Regions from separate parts of the Sinomonas sp. B1-1 genome, predicted to be linked through region 1. Evidence: predicted binding sites of a transcription regulator. Region 1 holds the regulator's gene; the other holds the start of a gene.

Evidence for each region. The regulator LexA, encoded in region 1, represses DNA repair genes until DNA is damaged. The targets are predictions, from matches to a motif close to TCGAACANNTGTTCGA.
Region 2: the regulator LexA is predicted to act here: its motif matches at 5,874-5,889, upstream of uvrA (excinuclease ABC subunit UvrA).

What each region holds. Positions count from the first base shown of each region.
Region 1 covers NZ_JBCHVF010000002.1:46,586-54,748, forward strand. The annotation lists gene ACQ5BE_RS04875 (MFS transporter) at 1-427, opposite strand, end outside; gene ACQ5BE_RS04880 (SseB family protein) at 461-1,378, opposite strand; gene priA (bifunctional 1-(5-phosphoribosyl)-5-((5-phosphoribosylamino)methylideneamino)imidazole-4-carboxamide isomerase/phosphoribosylanthranilate isomerase PriA) at 1,378-2,118, opposite strand; gene ACQ5BE_RS04890 (hypothetical protein) at 2,162-2,320, opposite strand; gene hisH (imidazole glycerol phosphate synthase subunit HisH) at 2,321-3,031, opposite strand; gene hisB (imidazoleglycerol-phosphate dehydratase HisB) at 3,094-3,735, opposite strand; gene ACQ5BE_RS04905 (histidinol-phosphate transaminase) at 3,839-4,939, opposite strand; gene ACQ5BE_RS04910 (LysM peptidoglycan-binding domain-containing protein) at 5,050-5,493, opposite strand; gene lexA (transcriptional repressor LexA) at 5,827-6,534, shown strand; gene ACQ5BE_RS04920 (ATP-dependent DNA helicase) at 6,560-8,163, opposite strand, start outside.
Region 2 covers NZ_JBCHVF010000001.1:244,622-252,784, reverse strand. The annotation lists gene uvrC (excinuclease ABC subunit UvrC) at 1-1,453, opposite strand, end outside; gene ACQ5BE_RS01165 (lysophospholipid acyltransferase family protein) at 1,483-2,148, opposite strand; gene ACQ5BE_RS01160 (HAD hydrolase-like protein) at 2,142-2,855, opposite strand; gene uvrA (excinuclease ABC subunit UvrA) at 2,902-5,808, opposite strand; gene ACQ5BE_RS01150 (GntR family transcriptional regulator) at 5,928-6,308, opposite strand; gene ACQ5BE_RS01145 (MBL fold metallo-hydrolase) at 6,352-7,014, shown strand; gene ACQ5BE_RS01140 (hypothetical protein) at 7,004-7,324, shown strand; gene ACQ5BE_RS01135 (trans-aconitate 2-methyltransferase) at 7,342-8,142, opposite strand.

The DNA of each region.
Region 1 (8,163 bases):
AGTCGAGGGCGAAGGCCGTGCGGCGCTGGGCAGCGTTCGTCATGACGCCGAGCGACTGCCGCACCACGGAGAAGATCGGCAGGGCGAAGATCCCGCCCACGAACACCGCCGCCAGGAGCCAGGGGTACTCGAGGTGGGGCGCCACGCCCCACACAAGTGCCTCGGCGAGGATCGAGGGAACGAGGGCGACGCGCAGACCTGCCGTATCCACCCGCCGACCGCGCCAGGGCGCCCCCACAGCGATGCCGACGGTCAGCACCGCGGCGACGGCGCCCGCGGCCGCGTACCCGAGGCCCAGGGTCTGGACGACGTGCAGCGTCAGCAGGACTCCGGCGGCGGAGTGCGGGAGCCGCGCAACCATGGCGACCAGGAGCAGCCGGCGCACCATCGGCGTACGCCACAGCTGGCCGTAGTGCGCGAAGTCCATGGTCCCCTCCCCCGGGCGGTGCGCGGTTCGGGCTCAGCTGGTCGCCGGGCGGACCTTGATCTCGATCGAGTCGACCGACTCCGCGAAGCGCGCGCTGCCGGCCAGCCGGCCGTGCAGCTCTGACACGGTCTCACGCACTGCCTCTGCTGGCAATCCGGGCGCGAGGGCCACGGTCAGGCGGAGCTCGGGCCCGGGGCCGCCGCCCGCGAGCACACGTCCGGACGCGTCGCGCGAGGCGACGCCTGCACCGGGGCCGATCTCGATGCCCCGCACCGCGTCGATGCCCTCCGACGCCCGGCCGACCTCGCCGACCAGGTCCGCGTCCGCGTACGACGGCGTCCACTCGCGCTGCTGAGCGAGCGCCCATACCCCGGGCCGGCGGAGCACGAACGTCACGTCCGCCCCGGGGTCGAGGACGAGGAGCTCGGCGCCCTCGGAGACGGCCGAGAGCGCCGCGCGCGGGGCGAACACGGCCACAGGGCGGGCCTCGGGGTGCCACGCGGCGAGTCGCTCGACGGTCGTGAAGACGGGCAGCGCCTTGCGGCCGTCGGGTGCCGCGACGGTCACGAGGGCCATGTCCGCCTCCTTGTCCTCGGCGAAGCCGTGCTCACCGAGGCCGCCTTCGGCGAGCTCCGCGACGACGGCGACGAAGACGCGGGCCGTGGCGAGCGCACGGTGGACTGCCGTCTCGTCCCCGGCGCCCGTGGCGAGGGCGGCGAGCGCAGCCGCGACGCCGGCGTCGGCCGCGCCGCCGTCGCCGTCGAAGGTGTGGAGGGGGTTGCCGTCGCCGCTCAGGTCACGGCCGGCCCACGGCTGCCCCGCCGAGTCGGCGGCGCTCCCGGCTCGGGCCAGCGCGGCGGCGATGTGGCCGGGCAGATGCCGCTGCGGCCCACCTGCGCCGTGGGCGTGGTGTGCGCCGTGCGCATGGCCGCGGTCGCCGTCGTGCGTCATCAGCGGCGCCCGGCCACGTCCAGCGCTTCGGGGAGCGTGAACTGGCCGGAGTAGAGCGCCTTGCCGACGATCGCGCCCTCGACCCCGAGCGGGACGAGCTCGCGCAGCGCGCGGAGGTCATCGAGGCCGGAGATCCCGCCCGAGGCGACGACCGGCCTGTCGGTGCGCTGGCACATCTCGCGAAGGAGGCCGAGGTTGGGCCCCTGGAGGGTGCCGTCCTTGGTCACGTCGGTGACGACGTAGCGGGCGCAGCCGGCGTCCTCGAGGCGTGCGAGCACCTCCCAGAGGTCGCCGCCCTCCTTGGTCCAGCCACGTCCGGCGAGCGTGGTGCCGCGCACGTCGAGCCCGACGGCGATGCGGTCGCCGTGGCGCTCGATGGCCTTGGCCGTCCAGTCGGGGTTCTCGATCGCGGCGGTGCCGAGGTTGACGCGCGCGACCCCCAGCGCGAGGGCCGCGTCCAGGCTCGCGTCGTCGCGGAGGCCGCCGGACAGCTCGACCTTGAGCGACAGGCTGCTGACCACGTCCGCGATCAGGGCACGGTTGTCGCCCCGTCCGAAGGCCGCGTCGAGGTCCACGAGGTGCACCCATTCCGCGCCGGCCTGCTGCCACGCCAGCGCCGCGTCGAGCGGCGAGCCGTAGCTGGTCTCACTGCCCGCCTCCCCCTGCACGAGGCGGACGGCCTGGCCGTCCACGATGTCGACGGCGGGCAGGAGTTCGAGGATCGGATCCCCAGCGCTCATGTGGTGTCTCTCCTGGAGGGAAGGGATGGGAACATTTCGGAGGTCATGCGACCGGAAGGGTCAGCACGTAGGCCGCCACCAGGGCGGCCACGGCCAGCGCGCCGAAGGCGATCCACGTCCAGTTGGGAAGGCCCTGCTTGCGGAACGAGATCGCGCCTCCGACGAGCAGCCCGGCCAGGCCGAACAGCAGAACGGACCACATTCAGGCGGCGTCCTCGGCGCCGGAGGGAGTCCCCCGGCGCAGCGACTGGACCCAGTTGCGCAGGAGCCGCGCGCCCGCGTCTCCCGACTTCTCGGGGTGGAACTGGGTCGCGCAGAGGGGACCGTTCTCGACTGCCGCGATGAACGGGGCGCCGTGCTCGCTCCATGTCACCAACGGCGGGGCCATGCGCGGCTGGGCGACTTCGAACTCCCACTTCTGGACACCGTAGGAGTGCACGAAGTAGAAGCGCTCGTCCTCGACGCCGGCGAAGAGCTTCGACCCCTCGGGGACCGTGACGGTGTTCCAGCCCATGTGCGGGACGACGTCGGCGGGCAGCAGTTCGACAGTGCCGGGCCATTCTCCGAGGCCCTCGGCTTCCACGCCGTGCTCGATCCCGCGCTCGAACATGATCTGGAGCCCGACGCAGATCGCCAGGACCGGGCGCCCCCCGGCGACGCGGCGGCCGATGATGCGCAGGCCGTCCACGGCCTTGAGCTCCTCCATGACGGTCGCGAACGCGCCGACGCCGGGCACCACGAGGCCGTCGGCGTTGAGCGCATCCTCCGCCTTAGCGCTCAGCGTGACAGCGGCTCCAGCCCGTTCGAGGGCGCGCACGGCCGAACGGACATTGCCCGAGCCGTAGTCGAGCACGACGACGGTGGGCCGCCCCTCGGGATCCGTCGCAGGTCCGCCCGCGTTCCGCGGGTCCACGGCGACGCCCCCCGGGGCATCCGCCGGCGCCTCGGGCAGGGAGTCCGCTCCGGGTACGGTGCTCACAGGGCTCCCTTTGTCGACGGGATGGCGTCCCCGATGCGCGGGTCGGGCTCGACCGCGGCGCGGAGGGCACGGGCGAAGGCCTTGAACTGGGCCTCGACAATGTGGTGGGGGTCCCGGCCGGCGAGGACGCTCATGTGCAGGCAGATGCCGGCATGCAGCGTGATCGCCTCGAAAACGTGCCGCGTGAGCGAGCCCGTGAAGTGGCCGCCGATCAGGTGGTACTCCTGCCCGGCAGGCTCGCCGCCGTGCACGAGGTAGGGGCGCCCGGAGACGTCGACGACCGCGTGCGCGAGCGCCTCGTCCAGCGGCACGCTCGCCTCGCCGAAGCGGCGGATGCCCGCCTTGGTGCCCAGCGCCTGCTTGAGGACCTCGCCGAGGGTGATCGCGATGTCCTCCACCGTGTGGTGGACGTCGATGTGGGTGTCCCCCGTCGCCTTGACGGTCAGATCGATGAGCGAGTGCTTGGCCAGGGCCGTGAGCATGTGGTCGTAGAACGGGACGCTGCTGGAGATGTCCGAGCGGCCGGTGCCGTCCAGGTCGATCTCGACGAGGACCGACGACTCGCTCGTCGTGCGCTCCATCCGCGCGCGTCGCCCAGTCCGCTCCTGGAGGTCGGCGGTCTGCAGCTCGGTGCTCATGGATGTGTCCTTCGGGTGAGGGGGTGTGGTCTCTATTCTATTCGCCTCGCAGCACGCCCCGTGCCGGGGGCGCGGGGCGGCGCGCGGTCGGGGACCGCCTCGCTCAGTGCGCGAGCAGCTCCTCGAGCCGCGTGAGGAACGCGGTGGTCTCCGCCTCGGTCCCGGCGGTCACCCGCAGGCTCCCGGGGATTCCGACGTCGCGCACCAGCACACCGACCTCGAGAAGTCCGCGCCACACGGCCTGCGGGTCCTCGAAGCCGGTGACGAACACGAAGTTGGAGTCCGAGGCGGCGGGGGTGAGCCCGAGCCGGGTCAGCTCGCGGACGATCCTGTCGCGCTGGCCCTTGATGGCCTCGACCTCTGCCATCAGGGAGTCGCGGTGCCGGAGCGCCGCGAGCGCGGTGGCCTGGGTGACGGCGGAGAGGTGGTAGGGAAGCCGCACGAGGCGGAGGGCGTCGATCACCTCGGGCGCCGCCGCGAGGTAGCCGAGCCGGGCACCGGCGAGGGCGAAGGCCTTGCTCATGGTCCGCGTGACGACGAGCCGGGGACGCCCGGGAAGGAGCGTGAGCGCCGTGGACGTCCCCGCCTGGGCGAACTCGGCGTACGCCTCGTCGACGATGACGATGCTCTGGCTCGCCTCCCCCGCCTCGTAGACGGCCTCGACGACGTCGAGGCCGAGTGCCGTCCCGGTCGGGTTGTTCGGCGAGCAGAGGATGACGATGTTCGGCGCGTGCTCACGCACCTGGGCGGCTGCGGACTCGGGGCTCAGGCCGAAGTCTGCCGACCGCTCGCCCCGGAGGTACGCCGTCCCGGTGCCGCTCGCGAGCAGGGGGTACATGGAGTACGTGGGCGGGAAGCTCAGGACCGCTCGGCCGGGTCCGCCGAAGGCCTGCAGGAGCTGCTGCAGGACCTCGTTGGAGCCGTTCGCGGCCCAGAGCTGCTCCGCCGACAGCCCGTGGCCGAGGTACTCGGCGAGGGCCTCGCGCAGCTCGGTGAACTCCCTGTCGGGGTAGCGGTTGAGACCGCCGGCCACCGCGCGGACGGCCTCCACGATGGCCTCCTGCACGTCCGCGGGGACCCCATACGTGTTCTCGTTGACGTTGAGCTGGATGGGGACGTCAAGCTGCGGCGCACCGTAGGGGTGCTGTCCGCGGAGATCGTCGCGGAGGGGGAGGCTGTTGAGTCGTTCGAGCTGGTCGTCCACCGGTCCAGCCTACGCCAGCGGCACCGGCGCCCACATTCCGGGGGCCAGCCGAAGACCCCGGAAACGGCACCATGCGGCTCGCCCCGGAGAGGTTCAGCGGGCGGAGAGGTTCAGCGGGCGAGCGGAACGACGATCTGCTCGCCGGGGAGCACTCTGGTGCTCTCCAAGTCATTGAGCTGGCGGATCTGGCTGATCGTCACGCGCGGGTCCTGGTCGGGCACACGGCCCTCGGCAATGCTCCACAGCGACTGGCCGGGCTGCACGGTCACCGTTTCGACAGCGCCGGGGCCGACCGCCTCCCCGGCCGCCTTCGCCGGCGCCATGAGCGCAGACCACGCGACGAGCACCGCCAGCGCCGCAGCGAACACCGGCAGGACGACGAGGACGAGCCTTCCCCTGCGCGTCAGGCGCAGCGGGGCCTGAGCAGGCGCGGACCGGAAGTCCCTGCCCGGCGACGCCGGGCCGCAGTGGACCACCTTCAGCCGGCGGCGTGCCTCCTGCTTGGCCGGGAGGGGAGCCCCGTGCCCATTTCCGGCGAGGATCGCGAGTGCCATGATGCGCCTTCCCCTGCGCAGTCGCCGAACGAGGTCGAGTGCGAACACATCGGCGGCACTCTGCGCAGTGTTTCGAAGAAACGTTCGAAGTGATGACTCTTTCTTAGCACCTGTCCACGATGCATGTCCAGACACGGTCGAACACATGTTTGAAAGGCCTGTCCGACTGGCCTACGGTGGGGATAGCACCGGGTTCCACGCCGAGCTGCCCGCCCCCGTCGACCATGACGACATCCTGCCGAGGGGGTACGACAGTTCTCGCAGGGAGGCCCCGGGGCATCGACGGACGGGATCCCGGAGCGCGTGGCGCCCCCGGTGGAGAGGCAGGACGGCATGGCATCACGGACCAGAGCAGCCAAAGGACTGACGGCGCGCCAGAAGAGGATCCTCGAGACGATCCAGCGCTCCGTGCAGCTCAAGGGCTACCCGCCGTCCATGCGCGAGATCGGGGACACGGTGGGCCTCGCAAGCCTCTCAAGCGTCACGCACCAGCTGATGCAGCTCGAGAAGCTGGGCTACCTGCGCCGCGATCCCAAGCGCCCCCGCGCCATGGAGGTCCTGATGCCGCTGACGCTGGACGAAGGCGAACTGAGCGTTCCGGCCGAGGAGGCCGCCGCCCTGCGCGGCGCGACCGGGGTCCCGCTCGGGGACATGGCCAGCGCTGCCGACACGGCGCTCGTTCCGCTGGTCGGGCGCATCGCCGCTGGTGGCCCCATCCTTGCGGACCAGGCGGTCGAGGACGTCATGCCGCTCCCCCGGCAGCTGGTGGGCTACGGCGAGCTGTTCATGCTCAAGGTCAAGGGCGACTCCATGATCGACGCCGCCATCTGCGACGGGGACTGGGTGGTCGTGCGCCGGCAGAACGCGGCGGAGAACGGCGACATCGTGGCCGCGCTGCTCGACGACGAGGCGACGGTCAAGACCTTCCGCCAGCGCGACGGGCACACCTGGCTCCTGCCGCAGAACACCCGCTACGAGCCGATCCTCGGCGACCACGCCACCATCATGGGCAAGGTCGTCTCGGTCCTGCGGTCGGTGTGAGCCCGCCGTTGGGCCGGCGGCCCGTTCAGCCGGCGGCGGCGAGACGCCTGAGCGCGTCGGTCACGACGTTCCGGTCGGCGGTCCCCCACAGCGGCGGGAGCGCTCCGCGCAGGAACGCCCCGTAGCGCTCGGTCGCAAGCCTCGAGTCGAGGACGGCCACGACGCCGCGGTCCTCGGTCGAGCGGATCAGCCGCCCTGCGCCCTGCGCGAGGCGCACGGCCGCATGTGTCGCCGAGACGGCCATGAAGCCATTCCCGCCGGCCTGGGCGACGGCGCGGGAGCGCGCCGTCGTGAGCGGATCGTCCGGCCGCGGGAACGGTATCCGGTCGATGACGACCAGACGGCACGAAGGGCCTGGGACATCCACGCCCTGCCACAGCGACATCGTCCCGAACAGGCAGGTGTCGGGTTCTGCGGCGAACTGCTTCACGAGGGCACTCATCGATGACTCACCCTGGCAGAGGATCTCGACGTCGAGCCGGAGGCGCAGCTCGTCTGCGGCCTCCTCGGCGGCCCGCCGGGAGGAGAACAGGCACAGCGCCCCGCCCGAGGAGGCCCGCAGGAGTGCCTCGAGGTCGTCGACCGCCTCCGGGGAGAGTCCGCGTCCCGGTCGCGGGAGGTGCTTGGCGACATAGAGCATGCCCTGCCTGGGGTAGTCGAAGGGTGATCCGACGTCGACTCCCGTCCACGAGGGCGCCCCTGCGCCCAGCAGCCCCAGTCCGCCCGCGGTCGGTTCGAACGCCGACCCGATCGCGAGGGTCGCGCTCGTCAGGACGACCGTGTGCCCGTCGAAGAGCCCCTCGCGGAGCCGGCCGCCCACGCCGAGCGGTGCGATGTGCAGCATGGCGGGGGCGTCGTCGTCGGCCGCTGCGTAGCCCGTCACGGGGTCCGGCGCGCCCGTGCGGGTCACCCACATGACCTCCCGGTTGGCCTCCGCCTCGAGGAGCCGCTCGCAGACCTCGAGGACGGCGAGGAGGCGCGACCGGGCGATCTGGCGCCCGCCGTCCGCCGACTGCCCGTCCCCGGGCTTCGAGTCCGACAGCGCCACACGGCACGCGTCCCGCACGAGGGCGACATCCTGGGCCTGCTCCTCGTTCAGCCCGCGCGCGAGCAGGCCCGTCGGCGCAGAGGTGAGCGAGAGCTCGAGGGCGGTCGCGGCGGCCTGCAGGGAATCGACAGTGATCCCGCAGTGGCGGCGCGCGCTCGATGCCGCGGCCTGGATCATCTGGGCCGAGAGCTGGCCGCTCACCGCGCCCGTGACGCGGTCGGCGAGCTCGTGCGCCTCGTCGACCACCACGACGTCGTACTCCGGGAGCACGTTGAGGCCCTCGAACGCGTTGATCGCGAGGAGCGCATGGTTCGTCACGACGATGTCGGCCTCGGCGCCACGCTGCCGCGCGAGCTCGCTGAAGCACTCGGCCGCGAAGGGGCACTTCTGCGCCCCGAGGCACTCGAGCGCCGTGACGGAGACCTGCCGCCACGCCCGGTCGGTGACCCCGGGCACGAGGTCGTCGCGGTCCCCCGTCTCCGTCTCCTCGGCCCACTGGCGCAGGCGCGCCACCTCCCGTCCGAGCTGGGTCGTCGGGCCGGCTCCGGGATGCCCGACGGCGGCGTCCTCGCCCAGGCTGA
Region 2 (8,163 bases), on a different contig from region 1:
TCGGCGGATACGCGAACTTGCCGCCGCGGTCGCGCTCCTCGACCGGCTTCTCCCGTTCGGCCAGGTAGTTGCGGAACCGGCGGGTCAGGACGTCGTGCATCGCGGCGGTGTCGTCCCGCGCGGCGTCGCCCGTGATGGAGAACTTCCGGTACTCGCTCTTCTTGGTGAGGCCGTCCTCGACGACGACCATGGAGGCGACGACGTTCGTCCCCTGGACGTGCGAGATGTCGAAGGACTCGATCCGCAGGGGCGGCTCCGGCAGCTCGAGGGCCTCCTGGAGTTCCTGGAGGGCGAGGGACCGGGTGGTGATGTCCCCGGCCCTGCGGCTCTTGTGCAGGCGCAGCGCCTGCACGGCGTTCTCGTGCACCGTCTTCATCAGCGCCGCCTTGTCGCCGCGCTGCGGGACGCGGAGTTCCACCTTCGCCCCCCGCAGGCCGCTGAGCCACGCGGTGAGCTCGTCGGCGTCGTCAGGCATCGCGGGGACGAGGACCTCGCGCGGAAGCCGCCCGTCCGTCTCCGACTGCTCGCCGTAGACCTGGGTCAGCAGGTGGCCGATGAACTCCTGCGGCGTGGCCTCCTCGACCTTCTCGACGACCCAGCCGCGCTGGCCGCGGATGCGGCCGCCGCGGACGTGGAAGACCTGGACGGCGGCCTCGAGCTCGTCCTCCTCAAGGGCGAAGACGTCCGCGTCGGTCTCCTCGGACAGGACCACCGCGTTGCGCTCGAAGACCTTCTTCATCGCGATGATGTCGTCGCGCAGGCGGGCAGCGGTCTCGTAGTCGAGATCGGCGACGGCGTCGGCCATCCTCCGCTCGAGCTGCACGATGAAGCGCCTCGCCTCCCCGCCCATGAAGGCGCAGAAGTCCTCGGCGAGGGCGCGGTGGTCCTCCTCGGAGATGCGGCCGACGCACGGGGCCGAGCACTTGTCGATGTAGCCGAGCAGGCACGGCCGGCCGCTCTGCTCTGCCCGGCGGAAGACGCCGGGGCTGCAGGACCGGACCGGGAAGACCCGCAGGAGGGTGTCCATGGTCTCGCGGATGGCGCCGGCCGTGTACGGCCCGAAGTAGCGGGTTCCTTTGCGCCGCTCCCCGCGCATCACCTGGACCCGCGGGAACTTCTCGCCCATGGTGACCGCGAGGTACGGGTACGTCTTGTCGTCCCGGAAGGCCAGGTTGTACCGGGGCCGGAACTCCTTGATCCACGTGTACTCGAGCTGGAGCGCCTCGAGCTCGCTGCCGACCACGGTCCACTCGACGCTCGCCGCCGCGTGGACCATCGCGTAGGTCTTGGGCAGGAGCGTTGCGGGGTTCGCGAAGTACGACGTGAGCCGCTGCCGAAGACTCTTGGCCTTGCCGACGTAGATGACGCGCCCGTGCGGGTCGCGGAACCTGTAGACGCCGGGATCGGTCGGGATCTCTCCTGTCCTGGGCCGGTAGCTCGCTGGATCTGCCACTGGTCCAGTCTAGTGAGCCGGAGGGGCTGCTACTGCGCGGGCGGCTTGTTGTAGCCGGCCGCGCGCTCCTGCCCGGTCAGCGCCGCGATGGCATCCATGATCCGGTCTGTCGCCTCGCGCCGCGCGGGAAGGGAGTGGTCCGGCCCGGTCTTGTCGAAGGAGAGCGGCTTCCCGACGATCATCTCGAAGTGCTGCGGCTTGATCCCGTTCGTGTCCGCCGGCTGGAGCTTCTCGGTCCCCCGCAGGCCCACGGGGACGACGGGCGCGCCCGTCGTGAGGGCCAGCCACCCGACTCCCGTCCGCCCGCGGTAGAGGAGGCCGTCCCGAGAGCGCGTCCCTTCGGGGTAGATCCCAATGCCGCGGCCCTCGCCGAGGATGTCGAGCAGCGTCTTGAGGGCCGCCACGCTTGCCGCCTGCTCGCCGCGCTCCACCGGGATCGACCCGACGCCCTCGAAGAACGACTTCATGAGCCTGCCCTTGACGCCCTTGCCCGTGAAGTACTCAGCCTTCGCGAAGAAGGCCACGCCGCGCGGCATGAGGGCCTGGATGATCACCGAGTCGAGGAAGGAGAGGTGGTTCGAGGCCACGATGAACGGCCCGGTCGTGGGGACGTTCTCGAGCCCCGTGACCGTGGGGCGGCAAAGGCCGGCGATGAGCCCGCGGATGCTCTGGCGGGTGAGGGTGTAGATCAGCATGCGGCAGTCTCCGCGGCCGTGCCGGCCGTCTGGCGCGACAGCACAGCCGCGATCGCAGCGCGGAGGGCCGCGGCGTCGTCGACGATGCCGACGAGCGCGAGCGCCTCAAGCTCGCCGGCCGGGGCGAAGCCCCAGCGGACCCCGATGCAGGGGATCCCGTTGGCGGCGGCTCCGTGGGCGTCATGGCGACGGTCGCCCACCATGACGGCCCGGGAGGCGCCGGCATGGTTGGTGGTGAGGGCAGCGCGCACGATCCCTGCCTTGCCATCCGGCGCCGGCGGGAGCGTCTCGTCGTCGGGCGCGCCATGGATGCTGTGGAAGTGCCGGTCCAGGCCGTGAAGCGTCAGGAGCTTCTCGGCGAGCGACTGGGGCTTCTGGGTTGCGACCGCGAGGTGCAGGCCTTCCTCGCGGAGCTGTGCGAGGAGCTCGGGGATCCCCGGGTAGGGCCGGCTCGCCGCCATGCCGTGCGAGATGTACCGCCGGCGGTAGGCGTGCACGATGGCGGGGAGCGCCTCCTCGGGCACGTCCGCCAGCCGGCGGAGCGATTCCATGAGGGGCGGCCCGACCATGCTCTCGAGGGTCGTGGCGTCCGGCACGGGCAGCCCGTGCGACTCGAGCGCGAAGGCGATGCCTGATGTGATGCTGCCCGCTGGGTCTACGAGGGTTCCGTCCAGATCGAAGATCACGAGTGCGGGGCTTTCAGTCACCGGGACAGTCTCCCATACCGGGAAACGGTGCCTGAAATCTGCGCCGTCAGCTCGCCCCGAGGATCTCCGCCAGGAACTGGCCGGTGAAGCTTCCCTCCGCCCGGGCAACCTGCTCGGGTGTCCCGGTTGCCACGACCCGGCCTCCGCCCGAGCCGCCGCTCGGACCCAGGTCGATGATCCAGTCCGCGCTCTTGATCACGTCGAGGTTGTGCTCGATGGTGATGACTGTGTTGCCCTTGTCGACGAGCGACTGCAGCACGAGGAGCAGCTTGCGGATGTCCTCGAAGTGGAGCCCCGTGGTCGGTTCGTCGAGCACGTAGGCGCTGCGGCCGTTCGAGCGCTTCTGCAGTTCGGCGGCCAGCTTCACCCGCTGCGCCTCGCCGCCCGAGAGCGTCGTGGCAGGCTGCCCGAGGCGGACGTAGCCGAGCCCGACGTCGACGAGTGTGCGGAGGTGCCGGGCGATCGGGGTGAACGCGGCGAAGAACTCCGCGGCCTCGTCGATCGGCATGTTCAGCACATCGGCGATCGTCTTGCCCTTGTAGTGCACCTCGAGGGTCTCACGGTTGTACCTCGCCCCATGGCATACCTCGCAGGGCACGTAGACGTCGGGAAGGAAGTTCATCTCGATCTTGAGCGTCCCGTCGCCGCTGCACGCCTCGCATCGGCCGCCCTTGACGTTGAACGAGAACCGCCCCGGCTGGTAGCCGCGGACCTTGGCCTCGTTGGTCTCGGCGAACAGCTTCCGGATGTGGTCGAACACGCCGGTGTAGGTGGCCGGGTTCGACCGCGGGGTGCGCCCGATCGGGCTCTGGTCGACGTGGATGACCTTGTCGAGGTGCTCGAGCCCCTCGATGCGGGTGTGGCGCCCGGCGACCTGCTTCGCGCCGTTCAGGCGGTTCGCCAGCACCTTGTACAGGATGTCGTTGACCAGGGTCGACTTCCCCGAGCCGGAGACACCGGTGACCGCGGTGAGGACACCGAGCGGGAACGCGATGTCGACGCCCTGGAGGTTGTGCTCGCGCGCTCCCACGACCTTCAGCTGCCGCTTGCGGTCGATCGGCCGGCGCTTCGCCGGGATGGGGATGGAGCGCCGGCCGGCGAGGTAGTCGCCGGTGAGGGAGGCTCGGTTCTCCTTGAGCTCCGCAAGGGTCCCCGAATGGACCACCTCGCCTCCGTGCTCGCCCGCGCCCGGGCCGATGTCCACGATCCAGTCGGCCTCGTGGATCGTGTCCTCGTCGTGCTCGACGACGATCAGGGTGTTCCCCAGATCGCGCAGCCGCGTGAGCGTCTCGATGAGGCGCCGGTTGTCGCGCTGGTGGAGCCCGATGCTCGGCTCGTCGAGGACGTACAGCACTCCCACGAGCCCGGAGCCGATCTGCGTGGCGAGGCGGATGCGCTGCGCCTCGCCGCCCGAGAGCGTTCCCGCCGCGCGTTCGAGGTTCAGGTACTCGAGGCCCACGTCGAGGAGGAACCTGAGGCGGGCGTCGATCTCCTTCAGGACCTGCGCGGCGATCTGCTCCTCCCGGCGCGTCAGGTCCAGCGTGCTGAGGAACTCGCGCGTGTCGCGCAGCGGCAGGCGGCATGCATCCGCGATGGAGCGTCCCCCCACGAGCACCGAGAGGGACGCCGGGTTGAGCCTGGCCCCACCGCACTCCGGGCAGGGGATCTCGCGCATGTACTCCTCGTAGCGGTCACGCGCGGAGTCCGACTCTGTCTCGAGGTGCTTGCGCTGGATGTACTGCACAGCGCCCTCGAAGCCGGTGCTGTACTTGCGCTCGCGGCCGAACCGGTTGCGGTACTGGACCACGACCTTGTGGTCCTTGCCGTACAGGACAGCATCCCGCGCATACTGCGGCAGGCTGTGCCACGGTGTGGTCATGGAGAAGCCCAGCTCGTCGGAGAGCCCCTGGAGGAGCCGGGTCCAGTATTCCTGGGTGGCCGTGCCGAGGGACCACGGGGCAATCGCGCCCTCGGAGAGGCTGAGGGCAGCGTCCGGGACGACGAGTTCCTCGTCGACTTCCAGCTTCGTGCCGATGCCGGTGCAGGCCGGGCACGCGCCGAAGGGGTTGTTGAACGAGAACGACCTCGGCTCGATCTCGTCGATCGCGAGGGGGTGCTCGTTGGGGCACGCCAGGTTCTCCGAGAACGCACGGACGCGCGCGTCGTCGTCCGCTGCGAGGTCGACGAAGTCGGCGAGCACGCGTCCCTCGGCGAGGCCCAGCGCGGTCTCGACCGAGTCGGCGAGCCGCTGGCGGATGCCCTCCTTCACCACCAGGCGGTCGACGACGACCTCGATGGTGTGCTTGAACTGCTTGCCGAGCTTGGGCGGCTCCGCGAGCTGGATGAGGTCGCCGTCCACGCGCGCACGGGAGTAGCCCTTCGCCGCGAGCTCCTTGAACAGGTCCACGAATTCGCCCTTGCGCCCGCGCACGACCGGCGCGAGCAGCTGGAAGCGGGTGCCGTCCGGCATCTCGAGCAGCTGGTCGACGATCTGCTGCGGGGTCTGGCGCGTGACCGGCTCGTGGCAGACGGGACAGTGCGGCCGGCCGATGCGCGCCCACAGGAGGCGCATGTAGTCGTAGATCTCGGTGATCGTCCCGACGGTCGAGCGCGGGTTCTTGCTCGTCGACTTCTGGTCGATCGAGACGGCGGGCGAGAGCCCCTCGATGAAGTCCACGTCCGGCTTGTCCACCTGGCCGAGGAACTGGCGCGCGTACGCGGACAGGGACTCGACGTAGCGGCGCTGGCCCTCGGCGAAGATCGTGTCGAAGGCGAGCGACGACTTGCCCGAACCGGAGAGCCCCGTGAAGACGATCATGGCGTCGCGCGGGAGGTCGAGGCTCACGTTGCGAAGGTTGTGCTCGCGCGCGCCCTTGACCACGAGGCGCGACTGGTCGGGGCCGTGCGTGGGCTGCCGGAAGGCGTCGGGGATCTCCGCGGCCGACGACGGCAGGGGCGAGGAATCGTTCAGGGTGGAGAGACTCTGCACCTGTCCATGCTAGTCGACGCAGCTCGCATTCGAAAATGTCTTCGAAGTGAGAATGGTCGCGGCCCGCGGTGAGCCACGTCGCATCACATCGCGCGCCGGAAGGCGGCCCGCAGCAGCGCGACGGCCTCCTCGAAGGACGCGCCCTGCGAGGCCGCCACCCCGGCGAAGACCGCTGCTGCGGCCGCCAGGTCCTCGTCCCGTCGCGCCCTCGGGGCGACCGTGGTGCCCGCACGGCCCGCCGTCGCGAGGACCCCTGCCTCCTCGAGCTCGCGGTAGGCGCGCGCGACGGTGTGCGGGGCGACGTCGAGCTCCCCGGCGAGCGCGCGGACGGAGGGCAGCTTCGCGCCGACGGCGAGCGCGCCCTCGTCGACGAGATCGAGGATGCGGCGCCGCAGCTGCTCGAAGAGCGGCACGGCCAGCTCGGGATTCGGGCGCCAGCGTCCCGGGAAGTCGTTCTCCGCCACACGCCCAGAGTACCTGCGCCCGAGGCCAACCTAGACTGGCGCCATGAGCAGCCTCCTGCATGACCTCGACGACGTCACGGTGCGGCGGATCGCCGTGAGCTCGATGGACAACAATGTCTACCTGATCACGGCCAGACAGTCCGGCGAGCAGGTCCTCATCGACGCGGCGGACGACCTTCCCGCCATCCAGGCCCTCCTCGCCGAGGGTGCTGCCGACGCGAGAGGCCCGGCGAGGCTCGCGCTCATCGCGACGACCCACCAGCACTGGGACCATGTCCGCGCCCTGGAGGGCCTCGTCGCCGCCACGCACGCCCCGGTGGCCGCCGGCCGCCAGGACGTCTCGGGAATCCCGGTCGGCGTCGACGTGGTGCTCGACCACGGGGACGTCCTCCCGGAGGCCGGAGCGGACTGGGGGTTCACGCTGACGGCCGTGCATCTTCGGGGCCACACCCCCGGGTCCATCGCCTACGTCCTCGAGCCCAAGGACGCGCCGCCGGTGATCTTCTCCGGCGATTCCCTCTTCCCCGGCGGGGTCGGCAACACCCAGAACGACGCCGACCGCTTCTCGCTGCTGTACGCGGACGTCGTCCAACGGCTGTTCGACGCGTACCCCGACGACGCGGAGGTGCACCCGGGCCATGGCAGGCCCACGACCCTCGGCGCCGAGCGGCCGCACCTGGCCGAGTGGCGCGACCGTGGCTGGTAGTCCCACCGGCGCGGGCACCACCACGCCCGGGCCCCGCGCCGACCACGAGATCCCGGCCTACCTCGAGCGGCTGGGCCTTCCCGGGCTCGCGGACATCCACGTGCACTTCCTCCCCCCGAGGATGCTCGAGAAGGTCTGGGAGTACTTCGACGACGCGGAAGCGCGCTACGGGTGGCCGTGGCCGATCCCCAACATCCCGTACCCGTACGCCCACCAGATCGAGGCCCTCGCGCGCCTCGGGCTCGGGGACGGCTGGATGCGGCAGGTCCTCTGGGAGAACGGCGCGAGGCTCCTGGGCCTCGCGCGCTGACGCGGCCGCCCGCTCGCCTACGACGGCTTGCGACCCACGCAGAAGATGCGGCGGAACGGGTAGAGGGTCGTGAGGAGGCCGTCCCGTTCCACCGAGGGGTAGGCGTCGAGGAGCAGCTGGTCGTACTGCTCCTCGAACTGGGCGCCTTCCTCGGGCGAGAGCACGTCCAGCACCGGCCGGAGGCCGGTTCCGCGGATCCAGTTCAGGACGGCGTCCTCACCGACAAGCTGGTGGTAGTAGACGGTCTCCCAGACGTCCGCCTCCCAGCCGGCCTCGAGCATCAGCTCGAGGTAGGCCTGGGGCTCCGCCACCGCGTCGGTGTGGCGGAGGACCCCCCGCAGCCGATGCTCCCACTGCGAGGACTCGGCCAGTTCGCGCATGAGCGTGTGCGACGGGGCCTGGAAGTTCCCGGGGACCTGCACCCCCAGCCAGGCGCCGGGGACGAGCTGGTCGAGCCACCGCCCCATGAGCCCGAGGTGACCGGGCACCCACTGGAGCGCCGCGTTCGAGAGGACCACGTCGACGTCGCCCTCGGGCTCCCAGTGCAGGATGTCCCCATGGGTGAACGTGAGGCGGTCGCGTCCCGCGAACCGCGAGCGCGCGGCGTCGAGCATCTCCTCGGAGCTGTCGAGGCCCTCGATGAGGGCGTCCGGCCACCGCTGCGTGAGGGACGCGGTGAGCTCGCCGGGACCGCAGCCGAGGTCGACGACGCGGCGGGGAGCCTCGGCGGCGACGCGCGCAGTCAGGTCGTAGAACGGCCGCGACCGGTAGTCGCCGAACGCGGTGTACAGTGCCGGATCCCAGGTGGGAGAGCTCATGGGACAACGCTAATCCGGACC